4 regions of the Chelatococcus sp. YT9 genome follow, and region 1 is predicted to be linked to each of the others. Evidence: riboswitches for the same ligand, from Rfam matches in the RefSeq annotation. Region 1 holds a riboswitch; each other region holds the start of a gene.
The links. Region 1 has a riboswitch for cobalamin ahead of KIO76_RS07635 (ribonucleoside-diphosphate reductase subunit alpha). Riboswitches for the same ligand answer to the same signal wherever they lie in the genome.

Region 1 (5,052 bases):
CGCGCACCAGCGCGGCGTTTACCACGGTGAAGTCCCCCGACATGTTCGATTTCACGAAGAGGTTCTGGTAGGCGGGCTCGATCGATTGGCTGACCCCGCAGATATTGGAGATCGTCGCCGTGGGCGCGATCGCCATGCAGTTGGAATTGCGCAGGCCGGTCGTCACCACGCGCTGGCGCAGCCCCTCCCAATCGAGCCTTGACGAGAGCTCGAGAACGCCTTCGCCGACTGCATCGTCAGGCGCAATGCCGCGTGCCTCCGCCAGCAGGCGGACGGAATCGATCGGCAGAATCCCGCGCGACCACAGCGACCCCTCGAAGGACGAATAGCGGCCGCGCTCGGCTGCCAGATCGACCGAGGACGCGATGGCATGGAAGGAGATCGCCTCCATGCTCTCGTCCGCGAAGGCAACCGCCGCGTCCGAGCCATAGGGAACGCGCAGGGTCTGCAGGGCATCCTGAAAGCCCATCAGCCCGAGGCCGACCGGCCGGTGGCGCAGGTTCGAGCGGCGTGCCTCCGGGATCGTGTAGAAATTGATGTCGATGACATTGTCGAGCATGCGCATCGCGGTTCTGACCGTGCGCGCCAGCTTCTCCATATCGAGGCCGTCGGCCGTGACATGCGCCGCCAGATTGACGGAGCCGAGATTGCAGACGGCGACCTCGTCATGGGAGGTGTTCAGCGTGATCTCGGTGCAGAGGTTCGAGGAATGCACCACGCCGACATGCCCCTGGGGCGAGCGGATGTTGCAGGGATCCTTGAAGGTGAGCCAGGGATGGCCGGTCTCGAACAGCATGGTCAGCATGCGCCGCCAGAGGTCAAGCGCCCGGACCTGCTTGGACACCTTCATCTCCCCGCGCGCGGCCTTCGCCTCATAGGCCTCGTAAGCCTCGCGGAAGGCTGGCCCGTAGAGATCGTGCAGGTCCGGCACCTCGTCCGGCGAGAACAGCGTCCACGGGCCGTCCGCCTCGACGCGCTGCATGAAGAGGTCCGGCACCCAGTTGGCGGTGTTCATGTCGTGGGTGCGGCGGCGGTCGTCGCCGGTGTTCTTCCTGAGATCGAGGAATTCCTCGATATCCACGTGCCAGGTCTCGAGATAGGCGCAGACCGCGCCCTTCCTCTTGCCGCCCTGGTTCACGGCTATCGCCGTGTCGTTGGCCACCTTCAGGAAGGGCACGACGCCCTGGCTCTCACCGTTGGTGCCCTTGATATGGGCACCGAGGCCGCGCACCGGCGTCCAGTCATTGCCGAGACCACCGGAATATTTGGCGAGCAGGGCATTGTCCTTGATGGCCTTGAAGATGCCGTCGAGGTCGTCCGACACCGTCGTCAGGAAGCAGGAGGCGAGCTGCGAGCGGCGCGTGCCGGCATTGAACAGCGTCGGCGTCGAGCACATGAAATGGAAGGATGAGAGGAGATCATAGAATTCGATCGCCTTCTCCTCCCGGTCCACCTCGCGCAGGGCAACCCCCATGGCGACGCGCATGAAGAAGGCCTGCGCCAGCTCGAACCGGGTGCCGCGCACATGCAGGAAATAGCGGTCGTAGAGCGTCTGGAAGCCGAGATAGTCGAAATTGAGGTCGCGCTCGGGCTTCAGCGCGGCGGCAAGACGCGTCAAGTCGAACCGCGCGAGTTCCGGATCGAGCAGTTCGTTGTCGATGCCCGTCTTCACATAGGCATGGAAATAGCTCGGGTAGCGCTCGGCCATCTCGGCCTGGGCCGCCTCCTCCGTCCGGCCGAAGACGAAGCTCAGGGCCTCGCGCCGCAGCTTGTCGTTCAGGAGCCGCGCCGAGACCTTGGCATAGTCCGGCTCGGTTTCAACGAGGGTGCGGGCCGCGAGGATCGGCGCGAGCGCCAGCTCGTCCCGGCTGATGCCATCGTAAAGGTTGCGGCGCGCCTCCGCGAGGATTGCCTCCGGCGCCACGCCTTCGAGGCCGGCGCAGGCTTCCGCGATGATGGCGGCAAGGCAGGCCTCGTCGAGCGGCACGAGCTCGCCGTCGGCGCCCTTCATGCGAAGGCGCGGCTCGGGCGTCACCGCCTTCGCCTCACCGGCGGCGCGAGCCCGCTCGCGCGCCCGCTCCTCGCGATAGAGCACATAGGCGCGCGCCACCTTGTGGTGCTCGCTACGCATCAGCGCGAGCTCGACCTGGTCCTGCACATCCTCGATGTGAAAGGTGCGCCCAGCATCGGCGCGGCGCATCAGCGCAGTGACGATCTGGTCGGTGAGATCCGCCACGATGTCATGCACCCGGCGCGAGGCGGCGGCGCCCGATCCCTCGACGGCGAGGAAGGCCTTGGTCAAGGCGATGGCGATCTTGGACGGGTCGAATGGCGTCACGGCACCGTTGCGGCGGATGAGCTTGTAGCCCGGCTCCGCGGCAGCGCGGGGCATCTCCATCGCCATCCTGGACGTGTGGGACGGTTGGGCTGCGGTTTCGGTCGTCAGGGACATCGGCAACAAACCCCAATGATGTGGGGGCAAAGGCCGAGCGGACGCGCGAGCGAAAACGTTCGGCTGTCACGCCGACGCTGGCCCTGGCGATCCACCGGGGCACCCCGCCCGAGGACAATCTCAATCGTCGCGGCAGGTCTCCTGGCTGTGGGTCTCCGGCCACGCCCTGCCTTCCCGACGCCTTGCGGCGTCAGTGACGTCAGTTGGACGCAGACTCGCCACTTACAGTTGCGGGGGCAGCTCCGGCCTCACGACGCACGAACGCCGTGTCCGAATTCCCTCTCTCGCGCTCGAATCGAGCGACCGTGACCACTAGATATAGGGGGTATCCGACGCATTATGTCAATATATGCGATATGGCTGCCGACCGGGATCACGCTCAGGGTTAACGCTTCCTCGCTGTCCTGAGCCCAGCCAGCGCCAAGACAGCCAAGCCGAGCGAGGCGAAAGCACTCCATCCTGCTAGCGACACCCCGAGAAAACGCCAGGCCGCCTCGTCACAGCGCACGACGCGGGTGGTCTGCAAGTTCTTGAGGAAATCATTCAGGCCAACATTGTTGCTGACCGGACCCGTGCAATCCGCGGGGCCCTGCCACAAATGCCATTCGGCGCCGCTGTGGTAGACCCCGAGGCCGGCATTATAGAGGAATGCGATGACGAGGATGCCGAAGCCGATCCAGCGCAGGCTTCCGAACAGCCGGTCACGCCGCTCATCGGGGAGGATCGCGAGCGCCGCCGCCACGGGCATCGCAAGATAGTAGGGCTGGCGCTGCTTCAGACAGAGCTCGCAGGGCATCAGGCCCAGCACATATTCAAAGTAATAGGCGCCGCCGATGAGGGCGACGCAAATGACGAGAATCGTTAATGCAATGAGGCGCGGACGCGAGAGAAGGGACATTGAACGCTCGTGAGGCGAGGCGCCTGCGATGCGCCCCTAGAATATATAGCGGACAGCCACGAAACCGCCGATGATGGTGGCAAACAGGATGATTGCGGCCAGACCGAGGTTGCGCTCCAGGATTTCCTTGGCGGGTGCCCCGAAACGGTTGACCAGCGCGGCGAGAATATAGAACCGCAGGCCTCGCGTGATGATTGACAGTATCGTGAACCAGAAAAGATCATAGCCCGCAAAGCCGGATGTGATGGTGACAAGCTTATAGGGGATCGGCGTGAGACCCTTGATCAGGATGATCCACTCGCCATAGGCGGCATAGGCCTGCCGGAAAGCTTCGACATTGTCGCCATACCCGTACGCCTGGATGATCCAGGCGCCGAGGGTGTCATAGAGCAGCGCACCGATGGCATAGCCGAACAGGCCGCCGACGACCGATGCGACCGTGCACACGCCGGCATAAAAGAAGGCCTTGTCCGGCCGGGCCAGCGCCATGGGGACGAGAAGCACATCCGGGGGAACCGGAAAGAACGAGCTTTCGGCGAAAGAGACGAGCGCCAGCGCCCAGGCAGCGCGAGGGCTTGCGGCAAGCGACAATGTCCAGTCGTAGAGGCGGCGCAGCATGCGGACCGCTTAAGCTGCGACGGCGATCTTGTCTATCGCCATCACGCGTTGCGGTTACCAAATCCGCAAGGCCGCGGCACTCACGCCACGGTTTTCCAGGCGCGCACGGACGCACGATTGTTCTTGAGCCCCGAAAGCGTTATTGCGTGGTGCGTGACCGTTCATTCTCGCCCCCCAACACACCGCCAGGAACTGCCGGCAGCAGCCGGTGAATCCGTTGCGGCGCGCTACGAAGCGCTCGTCGCTACGGGCACGGTGGAGCGTGACGAGGCACAGCTCGCGCTCATCGCACAACTCGATCGGCTCGTGGAGACACTCCGGCAGGCTGAGAAGGCCAAGACCGCGCCAAAGCGCCCCTTCGCGTGGCTGCTGGGCCGGCGTGAGCGCGACAACGGGCCGGCCGTTCGTGGGCTCTATGTTTGGGGCTCTGTCGGCCGCGGCAAGACCATGCTGATGGACCTCTTCTTCGAGGCAGCTCCGGTTGCGCTCAAACGGCGGGCGCATTTCCACGCCTTCATGAGCGATGTTCACGAGCGCATTTTCAGCTTCCGGCAGCGGGTGAAGCGCGGCGAGGAAAAGGACACGGATCCAATTCCCCATGTCGCGACCGAGCTCGCGCGGGAAGCCGAGCTGCTGTGCTTCGACGAATTCGCGGTGACGGACATCGCCGACGCGATGATCCTCGGGCGTCTTTTCACGAATCTCTTTTCGCGGGGCGTGGTGGTAGTCGCCACGTCCAACGTGGTGCCTGACCGGCTTTACGAGGATGGGCTCAACCGGGCGTTATTCCTGCCGTTCATCGCTCTCCTCAAGGAGCGGATGGACGTGGTCAAGCTGCAATCGCGCACGGATTTCCGGCTCGAAAAACTCGCGGGGAGCCCGGTCTTCATCGTACCGGACGACGACAGCGCCCGGCAGCGACTGGACAAGATGTTCCACGCACTCACGGGCGCTGCTGGCGCGCCCATGACGCTGACGGTGAAGGGACATCCCGTCGAGGTCCCTCGCGCGGCCGGCGGTGTCGCGCGCTTCTCCTTCGCCGATCTCTGCAGCAAGCCGCTCGGCGCCTCCGACTATCTCGCGC
Region 2 (5,052 bases), 640 kb from region 1:
ATTTCACGGCGCGCCAGCTCGGCATCAACGGCTTCGCCTCCGTCCAGGACGAGTACAGTCTGGTCGAGCGCGGGATCGAGCGGGAGCTCGTGCCAGCCGCGTCCCGCTACGGCTTCGGCCTTCTGCCCTTCTTCCCGCTGGCGAGTGGACTGTTGACGGGCAAGTACAAGCGGGGCGAGGCGCCGCCGCCCGGCACACGCTTCGCCGAGCAGCGCTATGCCGATCGCTACTTCAATGACCGGAACTGGAACGTGGTCGAGGCCCTGCGAGGCTTCGCCGAGGCGCGTGGCCACAGCCTGCTTGAACTCGCCTTCAGCTGGCTCGCAGCGCGGCCGCTCGTCGCGAGCGTGATCGCAGGCGCCACCAAGCCGGAGCAGGTAGAGGCGAACATCAAGGCGGCCGGTTGGCGCCTGACGGCGGAGGACATGGCTGAGATCGATCGCATCACCGGCACGCCAGCCTGAGCGGAGCCGAACACCGTCCATGTCATCGTCCAGTTGGCGGATCTTCCGGGAGCGGGATTTCTCCCTTTTCCTCAGCGCGCGCTTTTGCGCGTCGATCGCGCAGCAGATCACCGATATCGCCGTCGGCTGGCTGGTCTACGACCTGACCGGCAGTGCGCTTGCGCTCGGACTGGTGGGTCTCGCGGCCTTTCTGCCAGTTATCAGCCTCGTGCTTGTGACCGGTCACGTGGCGGATCGGGTCGACCGTCGGCTCATCATGATGGCCTGTTTCGCACTGAACACGTTCATCTGTGTGGGCCTCGCTCTCTTCGCCATCTGGCAGCCGCCCGAGGTATGGCCCCTCTATGCGCTCGTCGTGCTAATGGGCGTAGCGCGGGCCTTCTACCAGCCGGCAAGCCAAGCATTCGTCCCGAACCTGGTGCCCCGCGCCCTCTTCGGGCAGGCCATTGCCTGGAGTTCATCGGTCGGCCAGGTCGCTGTCATTGCGGGTCCGGCGATCGGCGGCCTCCTGTATATAGCGGGTGCCCATGTGGCCTTCGGGGGCGCGGCCTTGCTCTTCCTGGTGGCAGCGGTCGCGGTCACATTGATCCGCCTGCGCGCGGAAAAGGTTCCACCGCCCAAGGTCGACTGGTCGACACTCATCGCGGGATTGACTTTCATCCGTGGCAAGCCGGTTCTCTTCGGTGCCATCACGCTCGACCTCTTCGGCGTGTTGCTCGGCGGTGCCACCGCGCTCCTTCCCATCTATGCCAGCGACATACTGCATATCGGTCCGGTGGGCCTTGGGCTCCTGCGCAGCGCCCCGGCGGTTGGTGCGGCCGCAATGGCTCTGTTACTGGCGCATCGTCCCATCGCCCGGAATGCCGGTAAGCGGATGTTCGCTGCCGTCATCCTGTTCGGGCTGGCGACCATCGTGTTCGGCCTTTCGACGAACTTCTATCTCTCGCTCGGTGCGTTGGTCATCCTCGGCGCCTCGGACATGATCAGCGTGTTCGTCCGCCAGACGCTCGTGCAGGCCGATACACCGGATACCATGCGCGGCCGGGTTGCCGCCGTGAACACGGTGTTCATCGGCGCTTCCAACCAGCTTGGCGAATTCGAGTCGGGTACACTCGCGGCCTTCATCGGCGCCGCGCCGGCGGTCGCGCTGGGCGGCCTCGGTACCATCGCGATCGCGGTGGTGTGGACCCGCCTCTTTCCGGCGCTGCTCCACCGCGACCGGCTTGTGGAATAAGGATTCCGCGTTGACTTTTGGTGGAAGTGGGCGTCTAGCTGCCTGACGCGACGGTCCTCGTGAGAGGTCAAAAGGGAATACCGGTGCGGGGCGCGTTGCCCCAAGGCCGGAGCTGCCCCCGCAACTGTGAGCGGTTGAGGCGCGAACCACGACAGCCACTGGATCTGCCGTCTTTCCGGCGGCGATCTGGGAAGGCGGTTCGCACCGATGATCCGCAAGCCAGGAGACCTGCCTTCGCGATGGAAGCCATGGAACTGCCGGTGGGGCAGTGAAGGAGGTCGCGGTGTCGAATGTTGCCGTTGCGGGACTAGGTTCTCGCGCTGAGGTTCTGAAAGTTGCCCTCGTCGCCTTTGCGATGGGCGTCGCGCTCGTTTTCGTGACGGGCTTCGCGCATCCCGAGGCCGTCCACAACGCGGCCCATGACACGCGCCATGCGCTGAGCTTTCCCTGCCACTGATCGCGGCATGTTCAATCGTGTGCTGGCCGTTGCCCTTGTGGCCGGCCTTGTTGCGGGACTTGCGATCGCGGTCCTGCAGCATTTCACCACGACTCCGCTGATCCTGGCTGGGGAAAAATTCGAGAAGCCCGAGAGCGCGGCCGCGCTCGACGGCATGGCCGCCGGTCTGTTCGGCGCCCACATGGTTCAGACATCGGGCGTCGTCCTGGCTCATAACGTCATCAAGGCGCATGCGCCAGCCGGGGAGGGCGGCGACCATGCCGAGGGCTGGAGCCCCGCCGATGGCCTGGAGCGCTCGGCCTTCACCGGGCTCACCACCATCGTCACAGCGATCGGCTTTGCCTTGATCCTGCTGGCGGCTCTCCTTGTGGCGGGCGAGACGATCAATATCAGGAACGCGCTCGCCTTCGCGGCGGCGGCCTTCGTCGCAACCGGCCTCGCGCCTGCGTTGGGGCTCGCCCCAGAGCTGCCGGGCAGTGCGGCCGGGCCGCTGGTCGCGCGCCAGATCTGGTGGATCTCCACCGCCGTCGCGACGGCCGTCGCGCTGTGGCTTCTCATCCGCACGCCGGCCGTCTGGGCGAAGATCCTTGGCTTCGTCCTCCTCGTCGCGCCGCATGTCGTCGGCGCGCCGCATCCGGAGGCCTATGCCAGCGGGGCCCCCGCCGAGCTTGCCGGCCATTTCGCAGCGGCCTCGCTCGTCGTGCACGCGGCGTTGTGGGCGGCGGTCGCGGTCGCCGTGGGGTTCTTCTGGCCGCGTTTTGCCCGGCGCTCGGCATGAACCCGCCGGCAGCCGTCGCGCCGACGACCCTGATGGTCTGCGTCACCTGCCGGCGGCGGCAGGACGGTGCGACGGAAGGGCCGTATGACGAGCCGGGACGCGGTCTGGTGCGGACGCTGGCTGACCGCCTGGCAGGCGATGCGGACGTCACGGTGACGCCCGTGGAATGCCTCTCGGTCTGCCGCCGGCCCTGCACGGTGGCTTTCGCGGCGCCCGGCAAATGGACCTACGTGATCGGCGATCTCGACGCCGATCAGCATCTCGACGATCTCGTCCTGGCTGCCCGCCAGTATACGGTGGCGGCGGATGGCATCATTCCCTGGCGTGAGCGCCCGCAGCCGATCCGCAAGGGTGTGGTCGCGCGCGTTCCGCCGCTCGCCTGCAAGATCGCGCTCGCCTGCAAGATGGAAACGACGTCATGACTTCCCCTGTTGCGGCTACGGCCAAGGTTCCCTGCACGATCGTCACCGGCTTTCTCGGCGCCGGCAAGACGAGCCTCCTGCGCCACGTGCTCACCAACGCGGACGGGCGCCGGCTCGCCGTCATCGTCAACGAGTTCGGCGATGTCGGGATCGACGGCGAGATCCTGAAGGGCTGCGGCGTCGAGGCCTGCCCGGAGGACAATATCGTCGAGCTCGCCAACGGCTGCCTCTGCTGCACGGTCGCGGATGATTTCATCCCGGCGTTGGAGGGCCTGCTCGCCAAGGCCGAGCCGCCGGAGCATATTCTCATCGAGACCTCGGGGCTCGCGCTGCCGAAGCCTTTGGTCAAGGCCTTCAACTGGCCGGCGATCGCCTCGCGCGTCACTGTCGACGGCGTCATCACCGTGGTCGACGGCGCGGCAACCGCCGCCGGGCGTTTCGCCGACGATCCCGAGGCGCTCGCCCGCCAGCGCGCAGCCGATCCCTCGCTCGACCACGACAATCCCCTCGAGGAGGTGTTCGAGGATCAGCTGCTCTCGGCCGATCTCGTCATCCTCAACAAGGCGGACCTTCTCACCGGCGATGACGAGGCGCGGGTGCGTGCCGAGATCGCGGAAACCGTGCCGCGCGCCGTGAAGGTCGTCACCACCCGCGAGGGCGTGGTCGATCCCAAAGTGCTGCTCGGCCTCGGTGCCGCCGCCGAAAGCGACCTCGATGCCCGTCCCTCCCATCACGACGCGGAAGAGGAGCACGATCACGACGACTTCGACTCGTTCGTCGTCGAAATCCCCGAGCAGGATGACACGGAGGTGGTGGTCGCCCGGCTCAAGGCCGCGGCCGAAGCCCACGACATCCTGCGCATCAAAGGCTTCCTCGCCGTTGCCGGCAAGCCGCTCCGGCTTCTCGTGCAGGGGGTCGGCGCCCGCTTCCAGCAGCAGTTCGAACGCCCCTTCGCGGCCACCGAGGCGCGCGTCGGCCGGCTCGTCGTCATCGGCCAGAAGGGCTTCGACCGCGACGCCGTGACGGCTGCCATCCTCGGCTGAGGGGAGGGCGCGATGCATCTCCTGCCGGTTGCGGCTGTCGGGCTCGATCAGGCGGAGACGCCGGTCGATCTCGGCCAGACTCCGGCGGAGATGGTGATCCTCTCCTTCACTGACACGGATCTCGCCGCGCTCGCCACGGCCCATGAGCGCGCCGGCGTCTCGCTGCCGACGCTGCGGCTCGCCAATCTCCAGCGCCTCAGGCATCCCCTGTCTGTCGATCTCTACGTCGAGGAGGTCATCGACAAGGCCCGGATCGTCGTGCTGCGCTGCCTCGGCGGGCTCGACTATCTCGACTACGGCCTCAACGAGATTGCCGCGAGTTGCATCAGGCGCGGCGCCATTCTCGTGGCGCTCGCCGGCGACGATCGCCCGGACGAGCGCCTCGCCGCCCTCTCGCGCGCCGACCGCGACCTCTACGATGCGCTGGACGGCTATTTCCGCGCCGGCGGCGTGGACAATTGCGGCGCCGCGCTGTCGCTGATGGCCAACGCACTCGGCGCAAGCCTGCCCATCCCACCCCCGCGCCTCGTGCCGGCGGCGGGAGTATTTGCACCGGAAGCGCCCGTTTCACATCTCCCCGGCGGGGAGGGACGGGATGACACGGACGCGCGGCACCCGGGTGAGCCCGCTGGAAGCGCCGCCGCCGATCCCTCC
Region 3 (5,052 bases), on a different contig from region 1:
CCGAGTAGCACATATGCGTGTGGATCTGGGTTTCGTCACCGACGCCTGACGAGCACAGGCGGAAGCTTTCGACGGCCCAGTCGAGATAATGCTTCCAGTCCCCGTGGCGCAGCGGCAAGCCCTCACGCAGAGCCGCCTCGTCGATCTGGATCATGGCGGCGCCCGCCTGCTCCAGATCAAGCACCTCATCACGGATGGCGAGCGCGATCTGCCTGGCCGCATCGCTGCGTGGGATGTCGTCGCGGATGAAGGACCAGTTGAGGATCGTCACCGGCCCGGTCAGCATCGCCTTCATGGGCTTCGTGGTCAGCGACTGGGCATAGCGCCACCATTCCACGGTCATCGGCTTCGGGCGCGAGACGTCGCCGTAAAGGATCGGCGGGCGCACGCAACGCGAACCATAACTCTGCACCCAGCCATGGCGCGTGAAGGCGAAGCCCGCGAGCTGCTCGCCGAAATACTGGACCATGTCGTTGCGCTCGAATTCGCCGTGAACAAGCACGTCGAGACCGATCTCCTCCTGCCAGCGCACGGCGCGCGCCGTTTCCTCGCGCAGGAAGGCTTCATAGTCGGTCGCGTCGAGTTGCCCCTTGTCATGGGCGGCGCGTGCCTTGCGGACCTCCGGGGTTTGCGGGAAGGAGCCGATGGTCGTGGTGGGGAAGGCGGGAAGGTTGAAGCGCTCGCGCTGCAGCCGAGCCCGGCTCGGGAAGGCGTTCTTGCGGCGGACGAAGGCTTCCGTCACGGCCGCCAAGCGCCCGGCGACGATCGCGGCGTTGACTTTGGGAGAAGCCTTGCGGGCGGCGACGGCTGCCGTCGAGGCGGAAAGAGCGTCCTTGACGCTGTCGCGTCCCTCCGTGAGCGCGCGGCCGAGTGTCGCCAGTTCACCCATCTTCTGCACGGCGAAGGCGAGCCAGCCCTTCACTTCGGAATCGAGGTTCGTTTCCAGTTCGAGGTCGATCGGGCTGTGCAGCAGCGAGCAGGATGGCGCGATCTGGACATGGTCGGTGCCGCGCTTGGCGGCGACGGGCGCCACGCGGGAAAGGATTTTCTCGAGATCCGTGCGCCAGATATTGCGGCCATCGACGACACCTAGTGACAGGACGATGCCACGCGGCGCCTTGGCGAGAACAGCATCGCGCTGCTCCGGCGCACGCACCAGATCGATATGGAGGCCCGCGACGGGCAGCGAGAGCGCGGTGTCCAGGTTATCGCCGATGCCGCCGAAATAGGTGGCGAGCATGATTTTCAGATCCGGCAAGGCATGGGCGAACAGCGCATAGGTGCGACGCAGCGCCTCGCGCGCGGGTTCGTCGAGATCGAGCACCAGGCAGGGCTCGTCGATCTGGACCCATGTCGCGCCATTGGCGGCAAGCCGGCGCAGGACATCGACATAGACCGGCAGCAGATCACCCAGAAGCGTCAGCGGGTCGAAGGACGGATCCTTTGCCTTGCCGAGGCGCAGGAAGGTGACGGGGCCGAGCAGGACCGGACGGGTCTCGAAGCCGAGGGACTTTGCCTCGCGGTATTCATCGACCGCCTTGAGCGAGGCGAGTTCGAAGCGCTGCCCGGCTTCGAATTCTGGCACCATGTAATGATAGTTGGTGTCGAACCACTTCGTCATTTCCTGTGCCGGCACGCCGTGGGACGCGCCATGATCGTGGTGGCTATGGCCGCAGGCGTTACGTTGCTCATCACCCTGCGACCCGCGCGCCATCGCGAAATAGGTCGCAAGCGATACTGGTCCGCCCGTCCAGCCATAGGCCGCGGGGATGGCGCCGACCATCACGCTGGTGTCGAGTACCTGATCGTAGAAGGAAAAGTCATTGGAGGGAATGACCGTGATCCCCTGGGATTTCTGGCGCGCCCAGTTGGCCGCGCGCAGAGCTGCGGCGGCTTCCAGAAGTGCCTTCTCGTTGGACTTGCCGGACCAGAAATTCTCAAGCGCGATCTTGAGTTCGCGGCGCGGACCGATGCGCGGCGTGCCGAGCGTCGCGACGGCAACGGATGATAGTTGAGACATAGGCTTAACCCCAAAAGTTTGGGGGCAAAGGCCAGAGCGGACGCGGGACGATCGCCCGGCCGAACAGAGATCCGGGCGAGCCGTCGAGCGCACCACCGGGACACCCCGCCCGTGGACGTTGTTCGCCACGGCAGGTCTCCTGGCTCGCAGGTCGTCGCCTCCACCCGTCTTCCCAAGGCTATCGCCTAAGTGACATCGTGGGCATCGGCTCGCCGCTTACAGTTGCGGGGGCAGCGCCGGCATTTCACCGGCTTCCCTCTTAGCCCCGACGCGCCGCAGCCGGCATGTCAGGGAACCATGGCATGGGCATCTTGAGATGCCGGGAGAGGGAAGTCAACGTTATATAAAGAATTGTTTATATCTCTACGTCGCGGGACGTCCTTCAAGCTGACACGAACTTACTTCGCCGAAGCTTTTCTGGCGCGTTCAATGATCTGCCCAAAGCGTTTCGCCGCATCTTTTGGCATTCCTTACGGCAAGGCAGCTGAGGAGGGTTCTTCGGTACCGACCTGAATGAGCATGACCATGCCCATATCGTAGTGCGGCGTGCATTTCACGCCGTAGAAGCCTGTTTCCGTAAAGTCGATCAAAGAGATGCGTCACCATCTGCATGTGTCTCGGAACACAGTTCGGAAGGTGTTGCGTTCGCTCGCGATGTCCTTTGAATATGCGCAGAAAGTTCAACTGCAGCCGAAGTCGAGGCCTGGCGCCTTGCGCTGGATTGTGTTTCGGCGTGCAAGTTTGACCCCATGAGGCGGGGGATCGGCGTCCAACTTTGACCCCCTTGAGCCGGTTTCGGTGAGACTGCCCGTCCTGGTTTCGGATGGGCGGGCGGGGGATGAAGGGCGTGGATACGATTGCGCGGATCCGGCGCGAGTTTTCGATCCGTGGGAAGACGATCAAGGAGATCGCCCGCGAGCTGCATGTCTCCCGGAACACGGTGCGGAAGGTGCTACGCTCGGGTGCGACGTCGTTCGAGTATGAGCGGAAGGTTCAGCCGCAGCCGAAGATTGGACCCTGGCGCCCTGAGCTGGATCGGCTGCTGATGGCGAACGACGGCAAGCCGGCCCGCGAGCGCCTGACGCTGATCCGGCTCTTCGAAGAACTGCGGGATCTCGGCTACGAGGGCGGATACGATGCCGTGCGTCGCTATGCGCGAGGCTGGCGCCGCGAGCAATCCGCCGTCACGGCCGACGCCTATGTGCCTTTGAGCTTCGCGCCCGGCGAGGCCTATCAGTTCGACTGGAGCCACGAGATCGTCGTCATCAATGGCGCGACGACCCAGGTGAAGGTGGCGCATGTCCGGCTTTGTCACTCGCGCATGCTGTTCGTGCGGGCCTATCCGCGCGAGAGCCAGGAGATGGTCTTCGACGCCCATGACCGGGCCTTCGCCTTCTTCAAGGGCGCCTGCACGCGCGGCATCTACGACAACATGAAGACCGCGGTGGAGACGATCTTCGTCGGCAAGGAGCGGGCCTATAATCGCCGCTTCCAGCAGATGTGCAGCCATTACCTGGTCGATCCCGTCGCCTGTACGCCGGCCTCGGGCTGGGAGAAGGGGCAGGTCGAGAACCAGGTCGGGCTCGTGCGCGAGCGCTTCTTCGCCCCACGGCTGCGGGTCAAGAACTACGACGAGTTGAACGCCTGGCTGATGGATCAGGTGCTCCGCTACGCCAAGGCTCACCGCCATCCCGAACAGCGTGACCGCACGATCTGGGAGATGTTCGAAGCCGAGCGCCCGAGCCTGGTGCCTTACGCGGGGCGGTTCGATGGTTTCCACTCACTGCCAGCCTCGGTGTCGAAGACCTGCCTCGTGCGCTTCGACAACAACAAGTACTCGGTCATCGCGAGTGCGGTCGGGCGTCCCGTCGAGATCCGCGCCTATGCCGATCGGGTCGAGCTGCGCCAGGACGGGCGTATCGTCGGCGAGCATCCCCGCTGCTATGGCCGCGACCAGACCATCTACGATCCTTGGCACTATGTCCCGGTGCTGGCTCGCAAGCCGGGAGCCCTGCGTAACGGCGCCCCCTTCAAGGATTGGGTCCTGCCCGGCGCGATCGATCGGGTCCGGCGCAAGCTCGCGGCCGTTCAAGACGGCGATCGGCAGATGGTCGAGATCCTGACCGCGGTGCTGAGCGACGGGTTGCCCGCCGTCGAAGCTGCCTGCGCGGACGCCCTTCGGCAGGGCGTCCACTCCGCCGACGTGATCATCAACATCCTGGCCCGGCGCCGCGAGCCCGCGGCAGCGATCACGATCATGACGCCCGATGCGTTGCGCCTGCGCCATGAGCCCACCGCCGATTGTGCCCGCTACGACAGCCTCAGGAGAGCCGTGTGATGGAACGCTCGGAGATTCTCGCCACCATGGGCGAGCTCAAGCTCTATGGCATGAAGGCCGCCTTCGACGAGATCATCGCCTCGGCGGTGAAGCGCCAGCACGAGCCGCAGCGCGTCGTCGGCGACCTGCTCGCAGCCGAGATCGCCGAGAAGCAGGCTCGTTCGATCAAGTATCAGATCACCATCGCCAAGCTGCCGCTCGCCAAGGATGTCGCCGACTTCGCCTTCGACGGCACCCCGATCAACGAGACGCTCGTCCATGATCTCGCCGGCGGGAACTTCCTGGCTCATCAGCGCAATGTCGTCCTGGTCGGAGGCACCGGGACCGGCAAGACCCATCTCGCCATCGCGATCGCCCGGGCCTGCATCCGTGCCGGAGCTCGCGGCCGCTTCTTCAACGTCGTCGATCTCGTCAACAAGCTCGAGGCCGAAGCCCGCGCCGGCCGCCAGGGCCGCATGGCCGATTATCTCGCACGCATGGACTTTATCGTCCTCGACGAACTTGGCTATCTGCCCTTCGCCCAGTCCGGAGGACAACTGCTCTTCCACCTGGTCAGCAGGCTCTACGAGCAGAGCTCCGTCATCGTCACCACGAACCTCGCCTTTGGCGAATGGCCGTCCGTCTTCGGCGACGCCAAGATGACCACCGCGCTCCTCGACCGGCTCACCCATCACTGCGACATCGTCGAGACCGG
Region 4 (5,052 bases), on a different contig from region 1:
CGCAATGCAGGAGCAGACGTCAGATAAGCGATGCTTTGCTCGGGCGGGATGCGTGGATTTGAGATCACGATCCACTCCGGATCCCGCTCGACCACTGCGTCCCAGCTCACGGGAACATAGGAGTCCTTGATATCGTCAAAGATATTCTCGCCACCCGCGAGATTGAAGAGGTGACGCGGCATACCCTCTGCTCCGATGGAGCGCGGCGGCGTGTCGCTGTTGCAGTCGCCGCAATACATGATGCGCGGCCGCCGCTCAGCCTTGGCCGTGCGCTCCGTCACCGCCGCGACGCGCTTGCGGAAATCCGCCACCATTGCTTCGGCTTTATCCTCGACGTTGAAGATGCGGCCGAGCGCCAGGACATCAGCATACATGGTGTCCATCGAGACGGGAGGCCTCGGTCCGATGCGAATGCAGCTCTCATAGAGCACGTAGGTCTTCACTCCGAGGTCGGCCAGCTTTTGCGGAGTGACGCCCGTGGCCTCGCTGAAACCATATTGCCAGCCGGCGAAGTAGAAATCGGCGTCCTGGCCGAGAATGGCTTCCATCGTCGGATAGCGTTCGGAAAACTGCGGCCTTGCAGCGAGTGCGCCTTCAGGATCGTCAACGCCCTTCTTCACGCCGCCGATACCTGCAACGCCGACGAAACGGTCGATAAGGCCCATGTCGAGCACCGTCTGAACCATGTTGAAATCGTTGACAACTGGCCGTTTCGGCGGCGCGTCGAAGGTCACCTTGTCAAAACAGGACTGGACTTCGACCGGATAGGCAAAGGAGGGTGCGTGCGAGAGGGCGAGGACGCCGATGGCGGCCATGCCGGCAAGCCACCGCATCGTTTTGAATGACAGTATCATAGGACGGATCCTGACGTCTGGAGCGGAAGGTGAAAGCTCAATCGTGGGTGGCCTGTACGCGGATCACGATCCCGCTCCACGTCTACACCGTAGACAGCGCCGATCAGCACGGGATCCAGCACCGTCTCGGGAGGCCCGATCCGGCGAATGCGCCCCTGGTCGAGCAGGCACAGGCGATCACACCAGCGCGCCGCGATGTTGAGATCATGCAACGTTGCGATGACGGTGATGTTCTGGCTGCGTGCCACCTCGAGCACCATCAGTTGATGGCGAATATCGAGGTGATTCGTCGGCTCATCGAGAATAAGGATGGAAGGCTGCTGCGCTAGCGCGCGGGCAAAAAGCACGCGCTGCTTCTCGCCACCCGAGAGAGGCGCGAAGGAACGCTGCCGCCACGCCAGCATGTCAACGGCCGTGAGCGCTCGTTCGATTGCGTCGTCGTCATCGGCGCGTTCATGTTTCGGCAACCGGCGGTGCGGAAGACGCCCAAGCGCCACCACTTCCTCTATGGTCAGCCCGAGGCTCGCCTCCGCATGCTGAGCGAGTACGGCAACTTCGCATGCCCGCTTGGTCGCATCCAGCGTGAAGAGATCCTGGCCGTTCAGGCATACTTGGCCGCTGTCAGGCCGATGCCAGGCATACAGGCAACGCAGGAGCGTGGATTTGCCGCTGCCGTTTGGTCCAATAATGCCAAAGCGCTCGCCGGGAGCGAGCGACAGCATGATGCCATCTAGGAGCTTGCGTTGGGCGATCGAGAAATTGAGGTCCGTGACCGTCAGCTTTGCCGCGTCGGTCCGGACACGCTCGCGCGCAGCCATGGGCTCGCGTGCCGTGAACCCGTGTGTCGGATGATCTATCGAAGACATGGATCAGTCATTCGCGCAGGAATGACGATTGCGCCGCGCACGCGCCAATGGTGATCGCGCCCATGCCTTGGGCATGGCTATTGGATGAGCCACGAAACCTCCTCCTCCGTCCCACCGACGGATTGGCAATGTCGTGCTGGCCGGTCTCCTGGCTTGCGGTTCTTGCTTAGGGCGCCTTCCCAGCCAGTCGAGGCCAGTGGCGTCTTGCCCTTTGCTACCGCTCACAGTTGCGGGGGCAGCTACGGCTTCGCGTTTGAACCAGAGGTTGCGACGCTCACCGTATTCCCGTTTCACCCCGCCGAGGCGGGGCACCAACACACATGCCTTGTAGTACAGACGCACCATGACCGCAACACGCCACCGCCACAATTTATGTAATGTGATAACGTTTCAATTGCCATTGGCTACACCACGCTTCGCAAAGGGTCAATGAGATCCCACCTCGCTAGCCGCGTATCATCGAGGGGCGGTTGTGCAACAGATATGTCGAGGCTGTTGGCGGCCACAGCGGTTCTCGACGCCCGACATGTTTGGCGAGCAGGCCTCGGGCGGTCACCGCGCCCGGCTCGTCACCTCGCGATCGTGGGCATCTCGTCAAGGCTGTCGCTGGCGTCGGCGTATCGCTCACCTATATTGAGGCTCGGCCGCCAAGCGATCCAAAATGTCTCAGCCGCTGGGCTGCATCTCGTCGTCAATTGAAAGGACTAGAACTGAATGGATTTCTCTTGGATCACGGATCCAACGACCTTGGTGGCACTCGTGACGCTCGTTGTGATGGAGGTGGTGCTCGGCATCGACAACCTCATCTTCATTTCAATTCTCACCAATAAGCTGCCCGAGCATCAGCGGTCGCGAGCCCGCCGGATCGGGATCGGCCTGGCGTTGTTCCTCCGGCTTGGGCTGCTCGGCACGATCGCAATCATTGTGACCCTGACGCAGCCTGTCTTCGCAATTTTCGGGCACGCATTTTCGTGGCGCGACATTATTCTCATCGCGGGCGGGCTCTTTCTCGTCTGGAAAGCGACGAAGGAGATTCACCACAATGTCGATCCGACGCCGAGTGGCGACATATTCGATACTGCCAAAGCCACGATGACGTTTGGATCTGCGATCGTGCAGATCCTGCTGCTCGATCTTGTCTTCTCGCTGGACAGCATCATCACAGCCGTTGGAATGACCGATATCGTCATGATCATGGTCATTGCGGTGATCGTCGCAGTGACGGTCATGCTCCTGGCAGCCAATCCTCTAGCGACATTCATCCATGATAATCCGACCGTCGTCATGCTCGCGCTGGGATTCCTTCTGATGATCGGGATGACGTTGATTGCGGAGGGCTTCGGTGCGCATGTCCCGAAGGGCTACATCTACGCGGCTATGGCGTTTTCAGGTCTAATCGAAGGCTTGAACATGCTTTCCCGCCGCGCCGCGCGTCGCAAAGCAAGGTCTGACACCTCGGCAGAGCGATAACGGGCCGGTAGCTGGAGGCCGCTGGCCGATCAGGAGCGCGGATGTCAATCCAGACCACGCCGCGTGAGACGGCCGCCAAGGACAAGCCATGCTCGCTTGGATGGCCGACGCCCCGGTCCACGTCGGACGGCAGCCATCCGAGCCGCGCGGCGCCGCGGCTCATCGCTGAAAAACACCTGCCTGCCTGCCATCGGCTTTATGAACCGGCACAATTCGTTGGATGTAACCCGCCAGACCAGGAGCACATGCTGGCTTTGCTGACGAAGGATCGCTGCTAGTGTATGCAAGTTACGCGTTTCATCCTCTTCCAGCGATGCTGCCCGAGGTAGCGACCCGAGAAGTCGGGGTCGAGTTCACGCGAATCTCCCCGAGAAGCGCGGCCCTTGCCTTGGCCAAGGCGTTTTCCGGAGAGGTCATGGAGGAAGATCCCTACGCCTTTTCTGTTCACACGGAGACGTTTGGGAGACTTCGCGTCGAATTGGATGTCCGCCATGTGCACGCGAGGCGCGCGGACAATCCGTGGCCCTGGTTACATCCCTGGATAACGCGGTCACTCGGAAGGCTGCTATCGCCATTCGTGCCGCGGGAACTTGTCACGGACCCCTTGCCCACCGCCAAGCTACCCGAAATCGACCGAGCCGTGCGTATCTTGCACCAGGCGGGTGCTGGCGGTCACGGTTTCACGCCCTTCGGCGGGCTCGGACTTCACTTCAACGTCGTGCCGCGGTGCCTAGATGCGAAGTCCGTCCTCAGTCTGCTCCAGGCATTTCTCACCCTTGAACCTGACTTGCGGCACGCCCATGGCTACTCATGTCCGCAAGCAGCCTTCGCTCCACCCCGCTTCCCGCCGGCCTACGTGCGGCGGGTTCTCGCGCCGGAATACGCTCCCACCCTCCGGACATTGTGCGACGATTACGTCGAAGCGAATCCCACGCGGAAACGCGCGCTTGATCTTCTGCCCCTGCTCCTTCACCTCTTCCCCTGCGATGTTGCCGGCCGCATCTATGGCAAGGTTGCGCCCCGTCCCGCGCTACATTACCGCCTGCCTTTGGCATACGTGGGGCGCGGGGGGTGGAGCATCGCCGATGCCTGGAACCTTTGGATAGAAGTTGAAAAGCTGGCGCAAAACCCTGATCGCCTGGGTCGGTTCGCAACGGCAAGGCTCGCGGATCCAGACCTGCGGCCGATTATGTAGCCTCTGACGGCGGCCATCTAGCTCGTCCCTCGGTGGACAACGTCAGATGAGCTGGTCTCGGGTGCCTGCACCGGTCCATCGGCCCCGGCGAGTGGCCCAGATGAGCTGGCGGAAGGCCTATGGGCCTGCCGATCCGCTTGGGGATCGGGTCGAACCCAGCAAGAACGACCAGGATAGGGCAAGTCGTGACTTGTCGGCTCGGATCGAAAAGGGCGCCCCCTGACGGAGAACACTATTTCAGCGGCAAGAACAGGTCCGCAGTCGCCTCATGCTCCGGCACCTCCGGGAAGAAGCTCAACCGTTAGCAATAGATCGAGAAATCGCGTGCTTCTTCGCCGCTGACCGGAAGCCAGTCGCGATAGAGGAACAGCGCGGCAGGCTCCAGATTGTCGGTGTTGCCAACGACCCGCAGAACCGCACAGCGTCCACCAGGGATTTCGCCTGCTTTGATCCGGGCTCCACTGGCTTCGATCGGCTGGTCGGTCGCGATACAGAGGTCCACGCCAAGTCGGTAGAGGATGTGGGACGCCGCTCGGAACGCCACACATTGAATGTCGGGTTGGTCTTGGGATGGAGGCCGGCCGCTTTGCGCCATGCGATAAACCGCTGGATTGTGGCACCAAGTGTCGCCGGATTACCCCGGTGCTCCATCATCACCACGCGGGTG

Region 2: another riboswitch for cobalamin. It lies ahead of KIO76_RS10655 (CbtB domain-containing protein); the one in region 1 lies ahead of KIO76_RS07635 (ribonucleoside-diphosphate reductase subunit alpha).
Region 3: another riboswitch for cobalamin. It lies ahead of metE (5-methyltetrahydropteroyltriglutamate--homocysteine S-methyltransferase); the one in region 1 lies ahead of KIO76_RS07635 (ribonucleoside-diphosphate reductase subunit alpha).
Region 4: another riboswitch for cobalamin. It lies ahead of KIO76_RS24860 (ABC transporter ATP-binding protein); the one in region 1 lies ahead of KIO76_RS07635 (ribonucleoside-diphosphate reductase subunit alpha).

The regions. Positions count from the first base shown of each region.
Region 1 is NZ_JAHBRW010000001.1:1,704,044-1,709,095, reverse strand. Features, by position in the region: gene KIO76_RS07635 (ribonucleoside-diphosphate reductase subunit alpha) at 1-2,452, opposite strand, end outside; cobalamin riboswitch at 2,567-2,775, opposite strand; gene KIO76_RS07630 (disulfide bond formation protein B) at 2,838-3,350, opposite strand; gene KIO76_RS07625 (YqaA family protein) at 3,387-3,968, opposite strand; gene zapE (cell division protein ZapE) at 4,122-5,052, shown strand, end outside.
Region 2 is NZ_JAHBRW010000001.1:2,345,306-2,350,357, forward strand. Features, by position in the region: gene KIO76_RS10645 (aldo/keto reductase) at 1-464, shown strand, start outside; gene KIO76_RS10650 (MFS transporter) at 484-1,698, shown strand; cobalamin riboswitch at 1,733-1,948, shown strand; gene KIO76_RS10655 (CbtB domain-containing protein) at 1,982-2,155, shown strand; gene KIO76_RS10660 (CbtA family protein) at 2,163-2,933, shown strand; gene KIO76_RS10665 (DUF1636 family protein) at 2,930-3,355, shown strand; gene cobW (cobalamin biosynthesis protein CobW) at 3,352-4,398, shown strand; gene cobN (cobaltochelatase subunit CobN) at 4,411-5,052, shown strand, end outside.
Region 3 is NZ_JAHBRW010000003.1:170,202-175,253, reverse strand. Features, by position in the region: gene metE (5-methyltetrahydropteroyltriglutamate--homocysteine S-methyltransferase) at 1-2,020, opposite strand, end outside; cobalamin riboswitch at 2,133-2,335, opposite strand; gene KIO76_RS29895 (hypothetical protein) at 2,491-2,577, opposite strand; gene istA (IS21 family transposase) at 2,859-4,358, shown strand; gene istB (IS21-like element helper ATPase IstB) at 4,358-5,052, shown strand, end outside.
Region 4 is NZ_JAHBRW010000002.1:1,048,089-1,053,140, reverse strand. Features, by position in the region: gene KIO76_RS24865 (ABC transporter substrate-binding protein) at 1-854, opposite strand, end outside; gene KIO76_RS24860 (ABC transporter ATP-binding protein) at 851-1,720, opposite strand; cobalamin riboswitch at 1,842-2,050, opposite strand; gene KIO76_RS24855 (TerC family protein) at 2,435-3,190, shown strand; gene KIO76_RS24850 (hypothetical protein) at 3,232-3,468, shown strand; gene KIO76_RS24845 (amidoligase family protein) at 3,504-4,385, shown strand; partial or broken gene KIO76_RS24840 (AraC family transcriptional regulator) at 4,618-5,052, opposite strand, start outside.